3 regions of the Phyllobacterium sp. 22229 genome follow, and region 1 is predicted to be linked to each of the others. Evidence: riboswitches for the same ligand, from Rfam matches in the RefSeq annotation. Region 1 holds a riboswitch; each other region holds the start of a gene.

Region 1 (7,279 bases):
GCAATCAGATCAGGCGGCAGCACGCCGTCGCGCACCAGCCGGTTATCGCCATAGACATCGGCAACGACAGCCTCCAGGAGATCGGCGCGCTGAGCCAGCCCCGTGGTGATGGCGCGCCAGTCATCCTCGTTGATCAGAAGGGGAACATGGGCGAGCGGCCATTCGCGCTCCTGCGTGCCGGTCTCGTCATAGACGCGGTAAAACACGCCCGCATCGTGCAGATACTGGTTGGCGCGGGCAAAGCGGGTGGCGAGTTTTTCGGGGCCGAGCGTGTCGAGCGAGCGCAGCAGTCTTTCCCAGCCGGGCCGCACAACCCCGCTCGGATCGATCATCTCGTCCGCCACGCCCTGCAGCGGCTTGTAGCTGGCAAGGAGACCGGCGAGTGGCCGTGATTTGCTCACCTGGGACATTGGCTGCAATACCCCCCTCTGCCCTGCCGGGCATCTCCCCCACAAGGGGGGAGATCACATCGGCATTGACGGTTTTGCTTGCTTTGCCGGATTGATGGTTGGCTGAAACGATTGTGCAGGCTGATCTCCCCCCTTGTGGGGGAGATGGGCGGCAGCCCAGAGGGGGGTACAATCTCTCTTTGCATCAATCCCACAATCTCAATGCCTCGGCCTTCTCAGATCAAGGGTCATCGGAAATTCGCCCGATGGCTGTTCCCTGCGCAATTCATATCCGCCGGCCGTATGGCCGCGCGGCTCGAAACGCGCCAGCCGGCGTGCCTCGGCCTCGTTCGAATTGACCGGAAACGTATCATAGCTGCGCCCGCCGGGGTGTGCGACATGATAGACGCAACCGCCGATCGCCCGCTGCGACCACTGGTCGTAAATATCGAAAACCAGCGGCGTGTTGACCGGGATCATCGGATGCAGGCCGGAGCGCGGCTGCCACGCCTTGTAGCGCACGCCTGCAACCGCCGTGCCCTGCCGGTCCGTCATCGTCAGCGGCACCTCGCGGCCGTTGCAGGCGACGCGGTAGCGGGCAGGATTGAAGCCGTCGACCTTGACCTGCAGCCGTTCCACCGAGGAATCGACAAAGCGCACCGTGCCACCGATGGCGCCCTGTTCGCCCATCACATGCCATGGCTCCAGCGCCTGCCGGATTTCCAGCTTCACGCCCTCATTCTCGATTTCCCCGCAGAAGGGGAAACGGAATTCCAGCTGGGCCTCGAACCATTCCGGCCGGAAATCAAACCCGTTCTCGCGCAAATCAGCGAGAACATCGAGGAAATCCTGCCAGACATAGGCCGGCAGCATGAAGCGGTCATGCAGCGCCGTGCCCCAGCGGACGAAACTGCCCTGTATCGGATTGTTCCAGAACCGGGCAATCAGCGCGCGGATCAGCAATTGCTGGGCAAGGCTCATGCGCGCATTGGGCGGCATCTCGAAACCGCGAAACTCGACCAGACCGAGCCTGCCTGTCGGACCGTCGGGCGAAAACAGCTTGTCGATGCAGATTTCCGAGCGATGCGTGTTGCCGGTGACATCCACCAGCAGATTGCGGAACAGCCTGTCCACCAGCCAGGGCAAGGGCGGCGTGCCTTCGCCTGGGCGCGGCACCTGCGAAAGCGCAATCTCCAACTCGTAGAGGCTGTCGTGCCGTGCCTCGTCGATGCGCGGCGCCTGACTGGTCGGTCCGATGAACAGGCCGGAGAAGAGGTAGGACAGCGAGGGATGGCGCTGCCAGTGCAGGACGAGGCTTTTCAAGAGATCAGGACGGCGCAGGAACGGGCTGTTGGCCGGTGTTTCACCACCGACCACCACGTGGTTGCCGCCGCCGGTACCCGTATGGCGACCGTCGATCATGAATTTATCGGCACCGAGGCGTGTCTGGCGGGCTTCCTCATAGATTGCCGTCGTTGTGTCCACACAGTCGCGCCAGTTGGCAGCCGGATGGATATTGACTTCGATTACACCGGGATCGGGTGCAACGCGGATGACATTGATACGATGATCCTGCGGCGGGCTGTAGCCCTCGATGTGAACCGGCAGCCCGAGCTTGTGCGCCGCGGCTTCCGCCGCCGCAACCAGTTCCAGATAATCCTCGAGCGCCTCGACCGGCGGCATGAAGACGCTGAGGCGCCCGTCCCGCGGCTCGACCGATATGGCGGTGCGCACGGCCCCGCCGATTTCCCCCAGTTCCTGCTCCACCCGCTCCTGCTGGTTGCCTTCATCAGCGGTGAACGAGGCAACCGCCAGGACGTTTTCGCGCGGTTGCGGTGCCGGGTCCGGTAGGGCGCCGCGATCCACCGACGGGTCGACCGGCACGATATAGGGATATTCCGAAGCCGGAACATGCGGCAGGGCGCCGAGCGGCAGGCGGTATCCGACGGGCGAATCCCCCGGCACCAGAAACAGCTTGCCGCGCCGGGTCTTCCATTTCTCGCTGCGCCAGCGCGGGCCGGAGGCCTGGCTGTTCCAGCGCTGGACCGGCAGGACAAAACCGCTTGGCTCGGTCAGGCCCCGCTCGAAAACCCGGGCGATGCGGCTGCGTTCCTCCGGGTCTTTCAGCTTCGAGTTGGACGGATCGACATTATCGGGAAGATTGCCCTCCTTGACGATCCATTCCGCCGGGTCTTCATAGGCAGGCGCCACCATCTCCTGTTCAACGCCAAGCTCCTGCGCCAACGCGACGAGGAGTTTTCCGGCATCTTCCGGCTTGACGTCGGCCTTGCTGTTTTCCGGGGCGATCAGGTCGGGGTTGACCCAGATCGGCTTGCCGTCCTTGCGCCAGTAGAGCGAAAACGTCCAGCGCGGCAGGCTCTCGCCCGGATACCATTTGCCCTGCCCGTAATGCAGAAACCCGCCCGGCGCAAAACGCTCGCGCAGTCGCCGGATCAGCCTGTCGGCTTTTTCCCGCTTGGTCGGCCCAACGGCATCGGTGTTCCATTCGCCCGATTCGAAATCATCGATGGACACGAAGGTGGGCTCGCCGCCCATGGTCAGGCGCACATCCCTCTCGTTCAGGATCGCGTCGACCTGTTCGCCGAGCGCATCGAGCGCAGTCCAGGATTCGTCGGAAAACGGCTTGGTGATCCGCGGGTGCTCGGACACGCGCGTCACGCGCATATCGAAACCGAATTCCACATTGGCAAATTCGGCCATGCCGGAAATCGGTGCCGCATTGCGGTAATGCGGCGTGGCAGCAAGCGGCACGTGGCTCTCGCCGGTCAAAAGCCCGGAGGTGGGGTCGAGGCCGATCCAGCCTGCCCCCGGCAGGTAGACTTCGCACCAGGCATGCAAATCGGTGAAATCCTTGTCGGTGCCGGCGGGACCATCAATGGCGACGAGATCGGGTTTCAGCTGGATGAGATAGCCGGAGACGAACCGCGCGGCAAAACCGAGATTGCGCAGGACCTGCACCAGCAGCCAGCTTGAATCCCGGCACGATCCCGCGCGCAGGTTCAAGGTGGTGTCCGGCTCCTGAACACCGGTTTCCATGCGGATGACATAGCCGATCTCACGCTGGATGCGCGCGTTGAGATCGACGATGAAATTCACCGTGTTCGCCGGACTGTGATCGATGGTTGCAAGGAAAGCTGAAACCAGAGGTCCGGCCGGTTCCGGTTTGATATAGATCGACAGGTCGTCGCTGATCTCTTCGGGATAGCTGAAGGGCCATGTCTCGGCGACGGGTTCAACGAAGAAATCGAATGGATTGTAGACAGTCATGTCAGCGACGAGATCGACCTCGATCTTCAGCTCCGTCACCGGCTCGGGAAAGACAAAGCGGGCGAGGAAATTGCCGTAGGGATCCTGCTGCAGGTTGACGAAGTGATTGGCCGGACTGACTTTCAGGGAATGGCTGAGAACTTTTGTCCGGGAATGGGGCGCCGGCTGGAGCCGGATAATCTGTGGCCCGAGCATGATGGGCCGGTCATATCTGTAATGCGTCAGATGATAGACTGCTGCGTGAATTGCCATGTCGCCTCAAAAATCTGATTCAAAAAAAGCCGTGTTCCCACAAATGCTCCCAGCACTCTAACGCGTTACCGGCCAATTGAAATCTTTCATTTGCCAAAAATTTTGGCAGCTTCAAAAATTGCCGCATAAACATGCTTGCAACTGCGCGGCGGGCCGCATAGCATCCGCGCCGATGGTTTCTTCCGCAAGACAACGCGGGAGATGAAAAGGGAACACGGTGAGGCGTACCCAAAAGGGACCGAGACCGTGGCTGCCCCCGCAACTGTAAGCGGCGAGCGATGCCTGACATGCCACTGACCGAAAGGCCGGGAAGGCAAGGCGAAGCTGAGACCCGCGAGCCAGGAGACCTGCCATCACATCTGTAATTCGAACCGGACGGGGTGTGCCGGGAGCGATGCGATGTCCTCTCCCGCCTTGTCGCGATGGTGCATTGGCCGCGTTCCCCTGACCTTTGTCCACAAGGCAAAGCACCGGCATGACCACGCCAAGTCCCGATCACCAGATTATCGTCTGCACCCTGTGCAAGGCTGCCGATGGCCTGTCACGGCCGGGTCAGGACCTTGCCGCAAGGCTGCAGGCCGAACTCGATGGCAAGCTCGGCTACGAGGTGCATGGCGTTGCCTGCATGGCCGGTTGCGAACATCCCTGTACCGTCGCCTTCCGGGCGCCCGGCAAGGCGCAGTACCTTTTCGGCGACATCGATCCCGCCACGAACTTTGCCGATCTTCTGGACTTCGCCCGGATGTATCACACGCTCACCGATGGCTGGTCCAAGGCATCGCAGCGCCCGCAGGGCCTTTGGGACAAGACCCTCGCACGCATTCCGGCGCACCTATGACACATCAGGCATTGACCAATGTTATAACGTTACTGTACGAGAATGACGCGTCCGCGATGACGCAACGACATCTACCGCTTGGGATTTGACGCCATGTGCCTTGCCTGCAGTCACGCATATCCACCCATGAACCATGCCATCCTGCGTGCCGACGCGGTGACGTTCCGCACCGCCGGCCAGACGCTGGTGGATGAGGTTTCGCTCGACATCGCACGCGGCGCCCGCCTTGCCATAATCGGGCCGAACGGCGCGGGGAAATCAACGCTTCTGCGCATGCTGGCCGGTCTGCTGCGCCCCTCCTGCGGCAGCATCCACCTCGATGGCGCGGGAATAGACCGGCTGCCGCCCAAAGAACGGGCCAAAAGGTTTGCCTTTGTTGGCCAGACCGACATGCCGGACCCGCAATTGCTGGTGGATGATTACGTATCTTTTGGACGCATTCCGCACACCGGCACCCTGACCAAGGCAAAGGACCGGGATATCGTTGCCGAAGCCCTGGTGCGCGCCAGGATCGCCGCATATTCGCGCCGTCCCATCGGCTCGCTCTCCGGCGGCGAAAGGCAGCGCGTGCAGCTGGCGCGCGCCATAGCCCAGCAGCCGGACATCCTGTTTCTCGACGAACCCACCAATCACCTCGACCCGAAGGCGCGCAGCGAATTGCTGGCGCTCGTCGCCGGTCTCGATGTGACTGTCATAGCGGTGCTGCACGACCTGCCGCTGGTGGCGCCGTTCGCCACCCACGTCGCCGTCATGCACGCCGCGCAGCTCGTCGCCGCCGGCACGCCCGATGAAACGCTGACGCCGCGCATCGTCAGCGACGTCTTTGATCTTGATGTCCTGCGCCTGCGCCACCCCTCGCAGGATCGCGACCTCATGGTGTTCGAAGCACCAGAGCCAACAACAAAACAAACTGCTCAGCTACGGAGAATGTGATGAAAAGAATGCTGCTCGCCCTTGCCTTGTCGGCGCTATCAGCCCCCGCATGGGCGTTTCCTGTGACGGTCGACAGTTGCGGCAAACCCGTCACCTTCGAGGCCGCACCCAAGCGCGCTGTCATCCAGGACATCAACATGAGTGAAATGGCCTTTGCCCTGCACCTGCAATCCTCGATGGTCGGGGTATCGGGCATTACCGGCTGGTATAAACTCGATGACGCCTTCAAGAAGCAGCTGGGCTCCATTCCCGAGCTTGCGCCCAAATACCCGACCCTTGAAAATCTCATTGCGGCGGAACCGGATTTCTTCTTCGCCGGCTGGAATTACGGCATGAAACCGGGCGGCGAAGTCACGCCCGACACGCTGGCGCCGCACGGCATCAAGACGCTGGAACTGACTGAAAGCTGCATTCATCTCGACAAGAACCGGCCCGCCGCCACCATGGACCTGCTCTATGGCGATATGGAAAAGCTCGGCAAGATTTTCGGCAAGGAAGAGGAAGCCAACACGCTGATCAGCGGCTGGAAGAGCGAACTTGCAGCGATCAAGACCAAGATCGGCGACAAGAGCGGCACCCGCGTCTTCCTCTATGATTCCGGCGAGGACAAGCCGTTTACGGCGGGCAAGTTCGCCATCCCGACCGCGATGATCAGCGAAGCGGGCGGCACCAATATCATGGCCGATCTCGACACCAGCTGGGGCACCACCTCGTGGGAAACCGTGGCCACGCGCAATCCGGAATTCCTCGTCCTCCTCGACTATCAGGATGACGCGGGTTACCAGAAGCTGCTCGACTTCCTCAAGTCCCATCCGGCGATGAAGGAAACCGACGCGGTCAAGAACAACCGCTTCGTCGCCCTGCGCTATGCGGAACTGACGCCCGGACCGGCCAATATCGAGGCCATCGCCAAGATGGCCAAGGCCATGCATCCGGAAGCCTTCTGAGTGCATCTGCCTTTCCGTCAGCATCTGACACTGATGACTGGGGTGATGGCCGTTCTGGCCCTCGCCCTCGTGTCCATTGCCTATGGGGCAACGGTCATTCCGCTCAGTGACGTCTTGCGCGCCGTCGCCCATGCCGCCGGTCTCTCCGATACCGCCGTCAACGGTCCGGTCGGCAAGATCATCGTCGACCTGCGCCTGCCGCGGGTGATCCTTGCCATCTGCGTTGGCGCTGGGCTCGGCATCATCGGCGCGCTGCTGCAGACCGTTACCCGCAACGATCTCGCCGATCCGTTCCTGTTCGGCCTTTCCAATGGCGCGGCGGCCGGAGCGGTCTCGGTGATTACGGTCATCGGCGACCGCTTCGGCATCTGGACCCTGCCGATTGCCGCGTTCAGCGGCGGCATGCTGGCGGCCATCGTCGTGCTCATGCTGGTGCGGCGCGTGCAGGGACAGGGGCCGGAACGGCTGATCCTGGCGGGCCTTGCCGTCTCCTTCCTTTTCGCTGCGCTCACCAACTACATGGTGTTTGCCGGCGACCAGCGCGCCGCGCATTCGGTGATGTTCTGGACGCTTGGCGGCCTCGGCCTTGCCCGCTGGGAAAACCTGCCGCTCGCCCTTACCGGGCTTGCCGC
Region 2 (7,279 bases), on a different contig from region 1:
GCCCTCGTCCAGCCCAAGGCTTTCGACAATATACTGGAACGTGTGGGTATGGACGGCTTCCTCGAAGGCCTGACGCAAGAGATACTGGCGGCATTCCGGATTGGTCAGGTGCCGGTAGATGGCGAGCACGATGTTGTTGGCGACCAGTGACTCGGATGCCGCGAAGAAACCGAGATTGCGCTTGATCATGCGCCGTTCGTCGTCGGTCAGCCCGTCCCTGGATTTCCACAGGGCGATATCCGCCTGCATCGACACCTCTGTCGGCATCCAGTGATTGTTGCAGCCATTGAGATATTTTTCCCAGGCCCAGTGATATTTGAGCGGCAGCAACTGATTGACGTCGGCACGTGAATTGATCATCGCCTTGTCATCGACGCGCACACGGCCGCCGCCGCGCACGATATCGCCAAGGCCTGTCGCATCGGCGGCGGGTGCCTGATCCGGTGCGAGGGCGGGATGGATGGCGCGCGCCGCATTGGCGGCAGCTTCGGTGTTGGTCCAGTCAAGCATGGTCTTTTCCTTCAATTCATTGCAAAGCATCTATGGCAGGCGTGGTTGCGCGCTTACTGGCAGGCTTCGCAGTCCGGATCGTTGATCGAGCAGGCATTGCCGGCCGGCTCCGACAGGATGATCGGTTCGGCAACCGGCTTGGCGGCGACGGCATTGAGCTTGCCGTCCGTGCCTTTCAGCGTGGACTTTTCCACGTGCGAGGCCGAGCGCGAGCGCAGGTAATAGGTCGTCTTCAGGCCGCTGTTCCACGCGAGGCGATAGAGCTCGTCGAGCTTCTTGCCGCTCGGGTTGGCAATATAGAGATTGAGCGACTGGGCTTGATCGATCCATTTCTGCCGGCGCGAGGCTGCTTCGATCAGCCATGCACTGTCGATTTCGAACGCCGTGGCATAGAGCGCCTTGAGGTCGGCGGGGATGCGGTCGATTTCACCCACCGAGCCGTCGAAATATTTCAGGTCGGAAATCATCACTTCGTCCCACAGCCCGCGCTGCTTCAGGTCATGCACCAGCGCGGCATTCACGACGGTGAAGTCGCCCGACATGTTGGATTTGACGAAGAGGTTCTGGTAGGCGGGCTCGATGGACTGGGCGACGCCGCAAATATTGGAAATCGTCGCGGTGGGGGCAATCGCCATGGTGTTGGAATTGCGCATTCCGGTTGTCGTCACCCGCTTGCGCAGGACTTCCCAGTCAAGGGTCGTGCTGCGGTCCATCGAAAGCCTGGCGCCGGCTGCCGTGCGGGCCTGATCGAGCAGTTCGACGGAATCGATGGGGAGTATGCCCTTCGACCAGAGTGAGCCGTTGAAGCTTGGATAGCTGCCGCGTTCGCTGGCGAGGTCAACCGATGCCGAAATGGCATGGTAGGAAATGGCTTCCATGCTGAGATCGGCAAAAGCCACGGCCTCATCGGACGCGTAGGGAATGCGCAGAGCCTGCAATGCATCCTGGAACCCCATCAGCCCGAGGCCGACCGGACGGTGACGCAGGTTGGAAGAGCGCGCTTCGGGGATGGTGTAGAAGTTGATGTCGATGACATTGTCGAGCATGCGCATGGCCGTCGCCACAGTGCGGCCGAGACGCTCAAGGTCGAGGCCCTCGGCTGCAATGTGATTGGCAAGATTGATCGAGCCAAGATTGCACACCGCAACTTCATCCTTCGATGTGTTGAGGGTAATCTCGGTGCACAGGTTCGAGGAATGCACGACGCCGGCGTGACCCTGCGGCGAGCGGATATTGCAGGGGTCCTTGAACGTGACCCAGGGATGGCCGGTCTCGAACAGCATGGTCAAAATCCGGCGCCAGAGGTCCAGAGCGCGAACGGTGCGGAAGACGCGGATTTCGCCGCGTGCCGCCTTGGCTTCATACGCCTCGTAGGCGGATTTGAATGCCGCACCATAGAGGTCGTGCAGATCCGGCGTCTCGTCGGGTGAGAACAGGGTCCACGGCTCGTCCTTTTCCACGCGGCTCATGAACAGATCGGGCACCCAGTTGGCCGTGTTCATGTCATGGGTGCGGCGGCGGTCGTCACCGGTGTTCTTGCGCAGATCGAGGAATTCCTCGATGTCGACATGCCAGGTCTCGAGATAGGCGCAGACCGCGCCTTTGCGCTTGCCGCCCTGGTTGACCGCGATGGCCGTATCATTGGCCACTTTCAGGAACGGTACGACACCCTGGCTTTCGCCGTTGGTTCCCTTGATATGGGCGCCAAGACCGCGCACCGGCGTCCAGTCATTGCCAAGGCCGCCGGAATATTTCGCCAGGAGCGCATTGTCCTTCACCGCCTTGAAGATGCCGTCGAGATCGTCGGCAACGGTGGTCAGGAAGCAGGACGACAACTGCGGCCGCAATGTGCCGGAATTGAACAGCGTCGGGGTGGATGCCATGAAATCAAAGGATGACAGGAGGTTGTAGAATTCGATGGCGCGCGCTTCCCGGTCGATCTCGCGGGTGGCAAGGCCCATGGCGACGCGCATCAGGAAAGCCTGCGGCAGCTCGAAGCGGATGCCGCGCGTCTGCTGGAGATAGCGGTCATACAGCGTCTGCAGGCCGAGATACTGGAACTGCAAGTCGCGTTCCGGCTTCAGGGCCGCTGCAATTTTATGCAGGTCGAAGCGGGCGAGTTCCGGATCGAGCAGTTCGGCTTCAATACCAGCCTTCACATAGGCCGGGAAGTAATCGGCATAACGTTCCGCCATTTCATGCTGGGTTGCCTGTTCGGGCCTGCCGAAGACAAAGCTCAAGGCTTCGCGGCGCAGCTTGTCGAGAAGCAGCCGCGCGGTGACAAAGGCATAGTTCGGTTCGGTTTCAACCAGCGTGCGCGCCGCCAGAATGGGTGCAAGCGATAACTCGTCAAGGGTAATGCCATCGTAGAGATTGCGCTGGGTTTCGCTGAGGATTGGCGCGGCGCTGACCCCCTCAAGTCCTTCGCAGGCTTCATCGATGATGCGGGCAAGACGCACCGTATCGAGCGGTGCCCTGGTGCCACCCGGCAGGGTCACGCTCAGCGACGGGCCGGTTTCGGCCACCGGTTCAACCAGCTTCGCCCGTTCTCGCGCGCGTTCTTCCCGGTAAAGAACATAGGCGCGCGCAACCTTGTGGTTTTCGCTGCGCATGAGGGCAAGTTCAACCTGGTCCTGCACGTCTTCAATGTGAAACAGACGCCCTTCGCTGCTGCGGCGCTTCAACGTTGTCACGATGTCGGTGGTCAGGCCTTCGACGACATCATGCACGCGGCGGGAACCGGCGGCGACATTGCCTTCAACGGCGAGGAAGGCTTTGGTCAGGGCAACGGTGATTTTCAGCGGGTCGAAGGGGGTAACCGAGCCATTGCGGCGAATGACACGATAGCCGGGCTCGGCGGACGTAGATTGTGTTTCGCCGTGACGAATGGGTGCAAGTCCATCGGTGCGAGTGGTTTCAAGAGAAAGAGACATGTGCTTATACCCCAAATGTTGGGGGCAAAGGTCGAGCGCACGCGTGCAAGAATCCGGTCAGCTTGCGGCCGACCATTGCAAGCGACACACCGGGACACCCCGCCCGTGGACGTTCATCATGTCATGGCAGGTCTCCTGGCTCACAGGTCGGCGCTGGTGTCGGCCTTCCCGAAGCGGGGCTCCAGTGGCATTGTCGACAACAACTCGCTGTTTACAGTTGCGGGGGCAGCGCCGGCATCAATGTCCAGGACATCTCACCGGCTTCCCTCTTAGCTCCCGGTCTTGCGACTCGGGGAGAACCATAACATCTATATTTAGTATCAAATTGCCATCTACAGTCAATAGGTAGATAGCGACATCTTCGCTTGCTCAGAGCGTTGCGGATTGCGGCAACACGAACGGCACGGATTTGCCGGGCAGACCGCCGACCTTGAGCGCACATTCATAAACACGCAGAATGCGGTCATCCGTCAAGACCTCCATGGGCGTACCCACAGAATCGGCCCGCCCTCTGTGCATAACCACGACGCGGTCGGCAAACATGGAGGTCAGGTTGAGATCATGCAGGATCGCGATAACCCCGCCACCGCGATCGGCGAAGTCGCGGGCAATCTGCATGATGATCAACTGATGCTTGATATCGAGGCTCGACACCGGCTCATCGAGAAAAAGAAAGCGGGGCTGGCCGTCCAGCACCGGCTGCCAGACCTGGCAGAGGACGCGCGCCAGTTGCACCCGCTGCTGCTCGCCGCCGGAGAGTTCCTGATAGAACCGCCCGCCGAAGCCCGCGAGGTCGACCCGTTCGAGCGCTTCGTCCGGCAACGTTTCCACGTTGTGCCGCGCGGCGCCGGAGCGGCCGCTGGTCATGCCCAGCTTGACAATCTCGCGCACGGTAAACGGAAAGGACAGCGAGGTGGATTGCGGCAGGATCGCCCGCATGCTTGCCATCTGCCAGAGCTTCAGCCGGTTGATCGGCACACCGTTGATGTTGATGACACCCTCATGCGGCAGGTCGCCGGAGAGTGCGCGCATCAGCGTGGTCTTGCCTGATCCGTTGGGGCCGACGATGACGCAGAATGCGCCCGCCTCCGCATCGAAGGATACATGCTCGACAATCCTGCTTCGGCCGAGAGAGACAGAGACATTGGAAACACGGATCATGATCAGAGGTCCAGAATGCCGCGGCGGCGCAGCAATATCCACAGGAAGAACGGTGCGCCGACGGCCGCCGTGACGATGCCGATGGGCAGTTCGGACGGCGCAACGATGGTCCGGCTGACCGCATCGGCAATCAGCAGCAGGCTGGCGCCAAGGAGAGCGGCGGCCGGCAGGAGATAGCGGTGATCGGGACCGATCACGAGGCGCAGAAGATGCGGAACAACCACGCCGACAAAGCCGATGCCGCCGCTGACCGCAACCGATGCGCCGGTCGCTGCTGCAACCGTGACAATGGCGATGCGTTTGAAGCGCTGCACCGGGATGCCGAGATGACTGGCCGATGCTTCCCCGAGGGCGAGCCCGTTGAGGCCGCGCGCGAGGAATGGCGAAATGACAAGGGCCAGCGCAATGAGCGGACCGGACGCTGCGATCTTGACCCAGTTGGCTCCCGCCAGCGATCCCAGTCCCCAGAATGTCAGGTCGCGCAACTGTTTGTCGTCGGCGATATAGACCAGGACCCCGATATAGGCGGCGGCCATGGCGCCAAGCGCTATGCCGGCAAGCAGCATGGTGGCGATGGATGTCTGTCCGCGCCGGGTTGCGACCCGGTAGAGGACGAGCGTGAAGATGAGGGCGCCGAAAAAAGCGGCAAGCGGCAAGGCGTAGAGACTGAACAGGGCGATCATCGGGGCGAGGAAGGTTCCGCCGAGAACGATGATGCTGACAGCGCCAAGCCCGGCGCCCGCCGAGACGCCGACGATGCCGGGGTCGGCCAGCGGATTGCGGAACAATCCCTGCATGACCGCACCCGATACGGCGAGCGACGCGCCGATCAGCGCGCCGAGAATGACGCGCGGCAGGCGGATATCGTAGATGATGATGCGGTCGCGGACGGAAAGCCCATTGTCCGCCGCATCGGTTCCGGCAATCAATGTCTTGACGACGGAGAGGACCGACGCATCGGATGCACCAAAGGCAAGGCTGAAGACGATGGTGGCGGCAAGCACCAAGCACAGGCAGGCAATGACCATGCGCGCCAATGCCGACCGGTCGCCCTCCGGGCGCAGCCTTCTGCCGCCCCGTGCGGAAGCAAGGACGGCAGGCTTTCTCAAGACGGTCTCACTCATTTGCCGAGTTCGTTGCCGTACATGGCCTGTGCCAGTTCGTGAATTGCCTTCGGCGCGCGCGGCCCGAAGCCCAGCAGATACTGGCCGCCCATGCGGATGATCTTCTTGTCCTTGCCTGCGGGCGTTGCGGCGATCGCCGCATTGGCAAGAAGATCGGCATTGTCGGACGAATGGTCACCGCCGCGGTCCATGACCAGAATGACGTCGGGTTTGGCCGTGATGATCGCCTCGTCCGTCAATGGCTTGTATCCGGGATATTCCGTAATCGCATTGTCGGCACCGGCCAGCGCAATGATGCCGTTGGCGGCTGTCCTGGTGCCGGAGGCCATGATCTTGCCGCCCTGAGCGCTGAGGACGAATAGGACGCGCTTGCGGTTCTTGATGTTTTTCGTCGCGTCCTCGGCCGCCTGCAAATCCTTCTCGATTTGCGATGCCAGCTTTTCGGCTTTTTCATCAACACCAAGGGCTGTGCCCACGGCGCGTATTTTTGCCGGGATGCTTTTCCCCGTATAGTCCTCCGGTACGAAGACAAAGGGGATGCTGGCCTTCTTCAGGACATCAATCGTCTCCTTCGGACCGCTGCCTTCCACGGCAATGATGGCTGTCGGGTTGATCGAAAGAACACCTTCCGGCGACAGCGCACGCATGTAGCCGACATCGGGCAGCTTTTGCGCCGCTTGCGGATAGGTGCTTGTCTGGTCGCGGCCGACAAGGTGCCCCTCCTCTCCCAGCGCATAGATGATCTCCGTGATGGAGTCGCCGATGGACACCACCCGGCTGGCATCGGGAAGACGGCCGGTGACTTCTTCGGCGGATGCCATGCCGTTCGGGGTCAGCAATGCCATCAGCCCGGCGAGTGACGCGGCGAGATGCAGCCTTGCCGGCTTGCTCTGGCGTTTAGCGAACATGGTCATTTCCTTACGCGGCCGAACGCAGGATGCGGGGCAGGTTTTCAACAAGCTGGCGCCAGTCTTCCCGTTCGCCCGAACCTTCGTGGCGCTTGCCGAAGAACTGGATGATCATCTCGCCGTCGGCGCCGTAGGCTTCGAGCGATGTCACATGCCCATCCTTGGTCGGCTTGCGCACGGCCCACAACTCGGCAATGTGGTCGAGGCGTAGATGCATATGAAACGTTTCATCAAGGATATTGAGCCATGGCCCCATCGTCTTGATATTCGCAATCGGACCCGAATGGATCTGGATGCAGCCGCGATTGCCGACAAAGCACATGATCGGTATCTGTTCCTGCACCGCATGCTGCATCATGGCGCTCAAGGCGTCACGATCCAATGCCCAGGCATAATCCTGCCCGATCACCTGCACCGCCTGATGGCGCGTCATCTTCAGCGAGCGCAGAATGCCGAAGAATTCATGCACATCCTTCATCTGCGTCCAGCGATTGCGCAAGCCGTCCGCATCAAGTTCATGAATTTCCGCGGTCTTCTCCTCGGGCTTCGGCAGCGGGGTCAATTCTATGCTTTGCGACTGGTCATCGAGACGCAGCTTGGTGACAAGGGCATGGTAGGCGTCGAGATCCGAAGCGGGCCGCAG
Region 3 (7,279 bases), on a different contig from region 1:
GGCGGCTCCGATTGGATCAATGTTCCGCTGCAGGGCGCATGGTTCCCCGATGCCTTTGTCGGACGCATGGCCAATCTGCAGCGCTTTGCCAACGGCGAGGACACCGCGCTGGTCAGTTCGGTCGAAGACGCCTGGCATACCATGGCGCTGGTCGAGGCCGCCTATCAATCAAGTGCGGCGCCGGCAACGCCGCTGGCGCAAAAGCCGGAGGCGTGAATGTCGGAACAGGCCATCTATTTCGAGGATTATGCCATCGGCCACGTGCGCACCACGACGGGCCGCACGATCACTGAAACCGATTTCGTCGTGCATGCGGGTCACACCGGCGATTTCTTCCCGCACCATATGGATGCCGAATTTGCCAAGACCACGCCGTTCGGCCAGCGGGTTGCGCATGGGACAATGATCTTTTCCATCGGTGTCGGCCTCACCGCCAGCCTGATCAATCCGGTGGCGTTCTCCTATGGCTATGACCGTCTGCGTTTCGTGCGGCCGGTCTTCATCGGCGACACCATCCGCACGCGCGTGACCATCAGCGCCAAGGAAGACGATCCGAAACGCCCGGGAAGCGGGCGCGTGGTCGAGCGCTGCGAGGTTCTCAACCAACGCGATGAAGTCGTGCTCGCAGCCGACCATATCCTGATCGCCGAGCGCAGAACAAATTGATATGACGGGCACCTCAATGTGCCAGATGGAGGTTTGAAATGACAGGTAAGCTTGCAGGCAAGCGGGTTTTGATCACAGCGGCAGGGCAGGGCATCGGCCGCGCATCGGTGCTGGCTTTTGCGCGCGAAGGCGCAATCGTCCATGCCACTGACATCAACCAGCAATTGCTCGATGCACTGCCGCAGGAGGCGGGGATCAAACCGCGCAAGCTGGATGTGCTGAAAACCGAAGAGGTCAATCAGGTTGCCGGAGAGATCGGTCCGATTGACGTGCTCTTCAACTGTGCCGGTTTCGTGCATGGCGGCTCGATCCTTGAAATGCCCGATGCGGATCTGGATTTCGCCCTCGATCTCAATGTCCGGGCGATGATCCGGACGATCCGCGCCGTCCTGCCCGGCATGATCGAACGCGGCGATGGCGCGATCATCAACATGTCGTCGGTTGCCAGCAGCGTGAAGGGCGTGCCGAACCGCTTCGCCTATGGCGTCACCAAGGCGGCTGTGCTCGGCCTGACCAAGTCGGTGGCCGCCGAATACATCACGCAGGGCATCCGCTGCAACGCGATCTGCCCCGGCACGGTGGAAAGCCCGTCGCTGGAACAACGCATGCGGGCGGGCGGCGACTACGAGGCCGCACGCGCGGCTTTCATTGCCCGCCAGCCGATGGGCCGTCTCGGCCTGCCGGAGGAAATTGCCGACCTTGCCGTCTATCTCGCCGGTGCGACCTACACGACGGGGCAGGCCTATAACATCGATGGCGGCTGGACCGTCTAGGAGACTTTGCCAATCCACCCTGATGGGCATCTGATGCGATTTTCTGCGCTTCCGGTGCTCTCATGGACGAAAATGTCCACTGCGCTCCGGTTCTCGAAAACCGCACCAGCTTCCTCATCAGGATGAATTGTCAGAAGCCTCCTCCCATGCAATCGGAAGGAACAGACGATGAAATTTCTACGTTATGGCGAACCGGGACAGGAAAAGCCCGGTGTGCTGGATGCCAAGGGGCATATCCGCGATCTTTCAGGCGTGGTGAGCGATCTTGCCGGGGCCGTGCTCGACCCGGAAGCGCTGGCAAAATTGTCGGCGCTGGATTTAGAGAGCCTGCCTGCCGTTGGCGGCAATCCGCGCCTCGGCCCCTGCGTTGCCGGAACCGGAAAATTCATCTGCATCGGTCTGAATTATGCGGATCATGCGGCGGAATCCGGCATGGCCGTGCCGCCGGAGCCGGTCATTTTCATGAAAGCCACATCGGCCATATCAGGCCCGAATGACGACCTGGTCATTCCGCGCGATTCGGAAAAGACCGACTGGGAAGTCGAGCTTGGCATCGTCATCGGCCGCACGGCAAAATATGTTGATGAAGCCGAGGCGCTGGATTACGTCGCCGGTTACTGCACCGTGCACGATGTCAGCGAGCGCGCCTTCCAGACGGAGCGGGCAGGGCAATGGACCAAGGGCAAATCCTGCGACACGTTCGGGCCGACAGGCCCGTGGCTGGTGACCAAGGACGAGGTGGCCGACCCGCAAAATCTTGGCATGTGGCTGAAGGTCAATGGCGAGATCATGCAGAACGGTTCCACGAAAACCATGGTCTACGGCGCTGCCTTCCTCGTCTCCTATCTCAGCCAGTTCATGTCGCTGCATCCCGGCGACATCATCTCGACCGGAACACCGCCCGGTGTCGGCATGGGCATGAAGCCGCCGCGCTACCTCAAGGCGGGTGACGTGATCGAGCTGGGCATTGACGGTCTTGGCACCCAGAAACAGGTGGCACGCGCCGACATTTGAGTCGGCGTCTGGCCCGCAACATCAATCAAGAGGCATATTGTGACCCGCATTACCGATCTTCGCGTCTTTGACGTCCGTTTCCCAACCTCGCAAAGCCTGGACGGATCGGACGCCATGAACCCGGACCCGGATTATTCCGCCGCCTATGTCATCCTCGATACGGACAACACGGCTTTGTCCGGTCATGGCCTGACTTTCACCATCGGTCGCGGCAATGAAATCTGCTGCCTGGCGATTGAAGCGATGAAGCACCTCGTCGTCGGACTGGAACTGGACTGGGTGAAGGAAAATCCCGGCCGTTTCTGGCACTTCATCACCGGCGACAGCCAGTTGCGCTGGATCGGGCCTGACAAGGGCGCGATGCATCTGGCAACGGGCGCAGTGGTCAATGCGGTCTGGGACTTGCTTGCCAAGGAAGCGGGCAAGCCGGTCTGGCAGCTGGTCGGCGAAATGACGCCGGAAGAAATCGTCGATATCGTCGACTTCCGCTACCTCACCGACGTGCTGACGCGCGAGGACGCACTCGCCATCCTGCGCAAGGCGGAGAGCGGCAAGAAGGAACGGATCGCCACGCTGCAGGCGGAAGGTTATCCCTGCTACACCACCTCGGCAGGCTGGCTCGGCTATTCCGATGAAAAGCTGCGCCGCCTCTGCCAGGAAGCGGTCGATGCCGGTTTCAATCACATCAAGATGAAGGTCGGCCGCGATCTTGAAGACGATATCCGCCGCCTGACCATCGCCCGCGAGGTGATTGGGCCGGACCGTATCCTGATGATCGATGCCAACCAGGTCTGGGAAGTGGGCGAGGCCATCGACTGGGTCAACAAGCTTGCCTTCGTGAAGCCGTTCTTTATCGAGGAGCCGACCAGCCCGGATGACGTGGCGGGTCACCGCAAGATCCGGCAGGCGATCAAGCCTGTGAAGGTCGCGACCGGCGAGATGTGCCAGAACCGCATCATGTTCAAGCAGTTCATTGCCGAAGGCGCCATCGATGTGGTGCAGATCGATTCGTGCCGGATGGGCGGTCTGAATGAAGTGCTGGCCGTGCTGCTGATTGCCGCAAAATATGAACTGCCCGTCTGGCCGCATGCGGGCGGTGTCGGCCTTTGCGAATATGTGCAGCATCTGTCGATGATCGATTACATCGCCGTGTCAGGCACGAAAGAGGGCCGGGTGATCGAATATGTCGATCATCTGCATGAGCATTTTGTCGATCCCTGCCATATCCGGGATGCCGCCTATATGCCGCCGTTGCTGCCGGGTTTCTCGATTGAAATGAAACAGGCGTCGATCGAGGAATATCTCTACCGGCCATAGCAAAATGGGCGGGGGCTTCATCTGCCTGACAAAGAGCTGTCCTATGGCGATTGCATTGTCGTCTCTCGTCACGGAGTTCCCATGCTCGACCTGATCAAGCCTTCGCTTGCCCGCTTTGCCGCCAGCCTGCACCCGGAACCGCCGGTGCATCTCGGCAGGCGCTACAACAGTGCGGGCGTCTTTCAGCCGGAACCCGGCAATACGGTTGTCTGCCATCTGGTGAAGGGTTCCGAGTCGGAAGCCTCGGTCATTGCGGTGCGCGAACGGATGCTGGCGATGCCCGATGCCGGGCAGCTGGCCTTTACCCCCGTCTCCAGCCTGCACATGACGCTGTTTCAGGGCATTATCGAATATCGCCGCCGCCCGTCCTACTGGCCCGACGACGTTCCGCTGGAGACAAGCATCGACGAGATGACGCGGCTTTACGTGGATCGCCTGCAGGATTTCGAGGGCTGCGGACCGTTCAACGTCGAGGTGATCGACGTGACGCCCGCCGGCCTCACCGTGGCGGGAGCGAGCGAATATGACGAGCGCATCATGCGCGCCTGGCGCGACGAACTGGCTGTGCCGTTCGGTTACCGGCATCCTGATCACGACACCTATGTCTTCCATGTCACGCTGGCCTATCCCATCGCGCGTTTTCCCGATGAGAGGCTCGGGGCCTGGCAGGAACTTCTGGATGATTGCCTAGCATTCATCCGGCGTGAATCGCCGGTCATTGCACTCAATCCGCCGGCATTCTGCAGTTTCGCCGATATGAATCATTTCGAGGAACTGGTGGTTCTGGATTGAACCAGTGGCCGTTTGATCGCCAATCTGCGACATAGTGTACAGGCACCCTACGTGTCGTCTTACGTAAATGCGATGTCGTTTCCGCACCTATTCTTTTTGGGTGGCGGATGCTTTTATCGGGGCACTTGAGGTGCCGCTTTTCTAGGGAAGCGGAGAATTGGGAAGCCGGTCGGAAACCCGGCGCTGCCCCCGCAACGGTAGTGGAGTGAAACACGGCATAACAGCCACTGGGCCACAATCCGGGAAGGCGTCGTGACAGCCGATACGGCAACTCCAGAGCCCGGAAACCAGCCTCGGGACATGAAAACCGACTGATCGCGGTGGGCGATCAAGGAGCATGATTCTGCGCGGGTATCGGCCGGTGGCCGGCCGTGCAGGCGTTCTTCCTCCGTCACCACCAGTCAGTTCTTTCGCAACATCGAGGCGAGGACACGACATGGATATACGCAACGAACTGCTCCGGGACCTGAGAAACCGGAAACCGGGCTACGGCCTTGAACAGGCCTTCTACTCCGATCCGGATTATTTCCGGCTGGACATGGAGAACATCTTTTATCGCGACTGGCTGTTCATCGGCCATGATTGCGAAGTCGCCAAGCCGGGCAATTTTTTCACGGTGCAGGTCGGCGATTATCCCGTTGTCATCGTGCGTGACCGCCAGGGCCAGATCCGGGCTTTCCACAATTCCTGCCGCCATCGCGGCTCGCGCGTCTGTTCGGCCGAGCGCGGCACGTCGGCAAAGCTCGTCTGCCCCTATCACCAGTGGACCTACGAGCTTGACGGGCGCCTGCTGTTCGCCCGCCAGATGGGCGATGATTTCGACGCCAGCCAGCACAGCTTGAAACCGGTGCCGTGCGAAAGCGTCGGCGGTTACATCTTCATCTGCCTGGCGCAGAATCCTGTCGATTTCAGCGCGGCGCGCGCACTGATCGAACCCTATCTCGCACCGCACCACCTCACCGAAACTAAGGTCGCCTTTCAGAGCACCATCGTCGAGAAGGGCAACTGGAAGCTGGTCTGGGAAAACAACCGCGAATGCTACCACTGTGTGGCCAATCATCCCGAACTGTGCAAGACCTTCCCGGAAGCGCCGAGCGTGAGCGGTGTCCAGGGCGCCGCCGACGATCCGGAAATCGCCGCCCATTGGCAGCGTTGCGAAGCGGCAGGCCTGCCAAGCACGTTCCGCATGTCGGATGACGGCCAGTACCGCGCCACCCGCGTGCCGCTTCTGCGTGATGCGGAAAGCTATACGATGAGCGGGCGCCGCGCCGTCGGCCGTCAGCTCAGCAACAGCGTCAACGAGAAGCAGATCGGCTCGCTGCTGCTGTTCCACTATCCGACCACATGGAACCATGTCCTCGGCGACCACGCCATTTCCTTCCGCGTGCTGCCGCTCAGCCCGGATGAAACGCAGGTCACCACCAAATGGCTGGTGCACAAGGATGCGGTCGAGGGTGTGGACTACACCATCGAGGAACTGACGCATGTCTGGCTTGAGACCAATGACCAGGACCGCCGCATCGTCGAGGAAAACGCCTTCGGCATCCGCTCGCCCGCCTATGAGCCCGGACCCTATTCGCCCGAGCATGAAGGCGGCGTGCTGCAATTCCTCGAATGGTACTGCACGTTCATGGAAGAGCGTCTTTCCGGCGGCGATACGCGGCTCAGCAAGGTAGCATAGGTACACAATGAACATGGGCGTTCCTCAGTCTTACCCGCACCTCGACCAGATGCAGCCATGGAATGACCGGCTGCATCTGCTGGAGTGTCTGTCGATCATCGAGGAAGCGCCGAATGTGAAGACCTTCACATTCCGTTCCGACAACCAGAACTGGTTCCGCTATGAGCCGGGCCAGTTCATGACCTTCGAGCTGCCGGTGCAGCCCGAAGCCGTCCTGCGCACCTATACGCTCTCCTCCAGCCCGTCACGGCCCTTCACCATTGCCGTGACGGTCAAGGCGCAGGAGAACAGCATCGGCACCCGCTGGATGCTGGATCATCTGACCCCGGGCATGCGGCTGAAGGCCTTCGGTCCCCTCGGCGATTTCTCCATGCGCAGGCATCCGGGAGAAAAGTACCTGTTCATCTCGGCCGGGTCCGGCATCACGCCGATGATGTCGATGACCCGCTGGATGCATGATTGCGCCCCGCAGAGCGATATCAGCTTCGTCACCTGCGCCCGCCGGCCCAGCGACATCATCTTCCGGCGGGAGCTCGAATACCTCACCGGCTGCATGCCCAACCTGAAACTGTCGTTTCTGATCAAGGAACACGAGATGGGGCAGGTGTGGACCGGCATTCGCGGGCGGCTGGAAGCGCCCAAGCTGCCGCTGCTGTCGCCCGATTTCAAGGACAGGACGATCTTCTGCTGTGGTCCGGAGGGTTTCATGCGCGATGTGCGCGACATGCTCGAAGCCGGCGGTTTCGACATGGCGCGGTATCATCAGGAAAGCTTCGGTCCGGCTGCAGAGCCGGTGCTGCCCGCATTTGACGTGATGTCCATCGATGCCGTGGAAGCATCGGCAACGATCACCTTTTCCATGTCGGGCATGGATGTGCCCTGCATGCCGGGGGATACGATCCTCAAGGCGGCGCGCGGCGCGGGTATCCGCATTGCGGCGGCCTGCGAATCCGGCCTGTGCGGCACGTGCAAGGTGATGAAACTGTCGGGGAAATCCGAAATGGATCACAATGGCGGTATTCTCGATGAAGAAATC

The links. A riboswitch is a leader RNA that binds a small molecule or an ion and turns the genes downstream of it on or off. The one in region 1 is predicted to bind cobalamin.
Region 2: linked by a shared signal. The riboswitch ahead of ACTJJ7_RS03405 (ribonucleoside-diphosphate reductase subunit alpha) and the one ahead of ACTJJ7_RS04425 (DUF1636 family protein) in region 1 are both predicted to bind cobalamin.
Region 3: linked by a shared signal. The riboswitch ahead of ACTJJ7_RS19465 (aromatic ring-hydroxylating oxygenase subunit alpha) and the one ahead of ACTJJ7_RS04425 (DUF1636 family protein) in region 1 are both predicted to bind cobalamin.

The regions. Positions count from the first base shown of each region.
Region 1 is NZ_JBQEPA010000003.1:87,831-95,109, forward strand. It holds gene ACTJJ7_RS04415 (circularly permuted type 2 ATP-grasp protein) at 1-410, opposite strand, end outside; gene ACTJJ7_RS04420 (DUF2126 domain-containing protein) at 609-3,929, opposite strand; cobalamin riboswitch at 4,086-4,298, shown strand; gene ACTJJ7_RS04425 (DUF1636 family protein) at 4,405-4,767, shown strand; gene ACTJJ7_RS04430 (ABC transporter ATP-binding protein) at 4,894-5,700, shown strand; gene ACTJJ7_RS04435 (ABC transporter substrate-binding protein) at 5,700-6,647, shown strand; gene ACTJJ7_RS04440 (FecCD family ABC transporter permease) at 6,681-7,279, shown strand, end outside.
Region 2 is NZ_JBQEPA010000002.1:228,321-235,599, forward strand. It holds gene ACTJJ7_RS03400 (ribonucleotide-diphosphate reductase subunit beta) at 1-510, opposite strand, end outside; gene ACTJJ7_RS03405 (ribonucleoside-diphosphate reductase subunit alpha) at 564-3,443, opposite strand; cobalamin riboswitch at 3,552-3,762, opposite strand; gene ACTJJ7_RS03410 (heme ABC transporter ATP-binding protein) at 3,813-4,604, opposite strand; gene ACTJJ7_RS03415 (FecCD family ABC transporter permease) at 4,607-5,728, opposite strand; gene ACTJJ7_RS03420 (heme/hemin ABC transporter substrate-binding protein) at 5,725-6,642, opposite strand; gene ACTJJ7_RS03425 (hemin-degrading factor) at 6,647-7,279, opposite strand, start outside.
Region 3 is NZ_JBQEPA010000016.1:119,111-126,389, forward strand. It holds gene ACTJJ7_RS19435 (Gfo/Idh/MocA family protein) at 1-216, shown strand, start outside; gene ACTJJ7_RS19440 (MaoC family dehydratase) at 217-666, shown strand; gene ACTJJ7_RS19445 (SDR family oxidoreductase) at 705-1,439, shown strand; gene ACTJJ7_RS19450 (fumarylacetoacetate hydrolase family protein) at 1,608-2,453, shown strand; gene ACTJJ7_RS19455 (L-fuconate dehydratase) at 2,493-3,770, shown strand; gene ACTJJ7_RS19460 (DUF1868 domain-containing protein) at 3,852-4,562, shown strand; cobalamin riboswitch at 4,674-4,872, shown strand; gene ACTJJ7_RS19465 (aromatic ring-hydroxylating oxygenase subunit alpha) at 4,999-6,243, shown strand; gene ACTJJ7_RS19470 (2Fe-2S iron-sulfur cluster-binding protein) at 6,251-7,279, shown strand, end outside.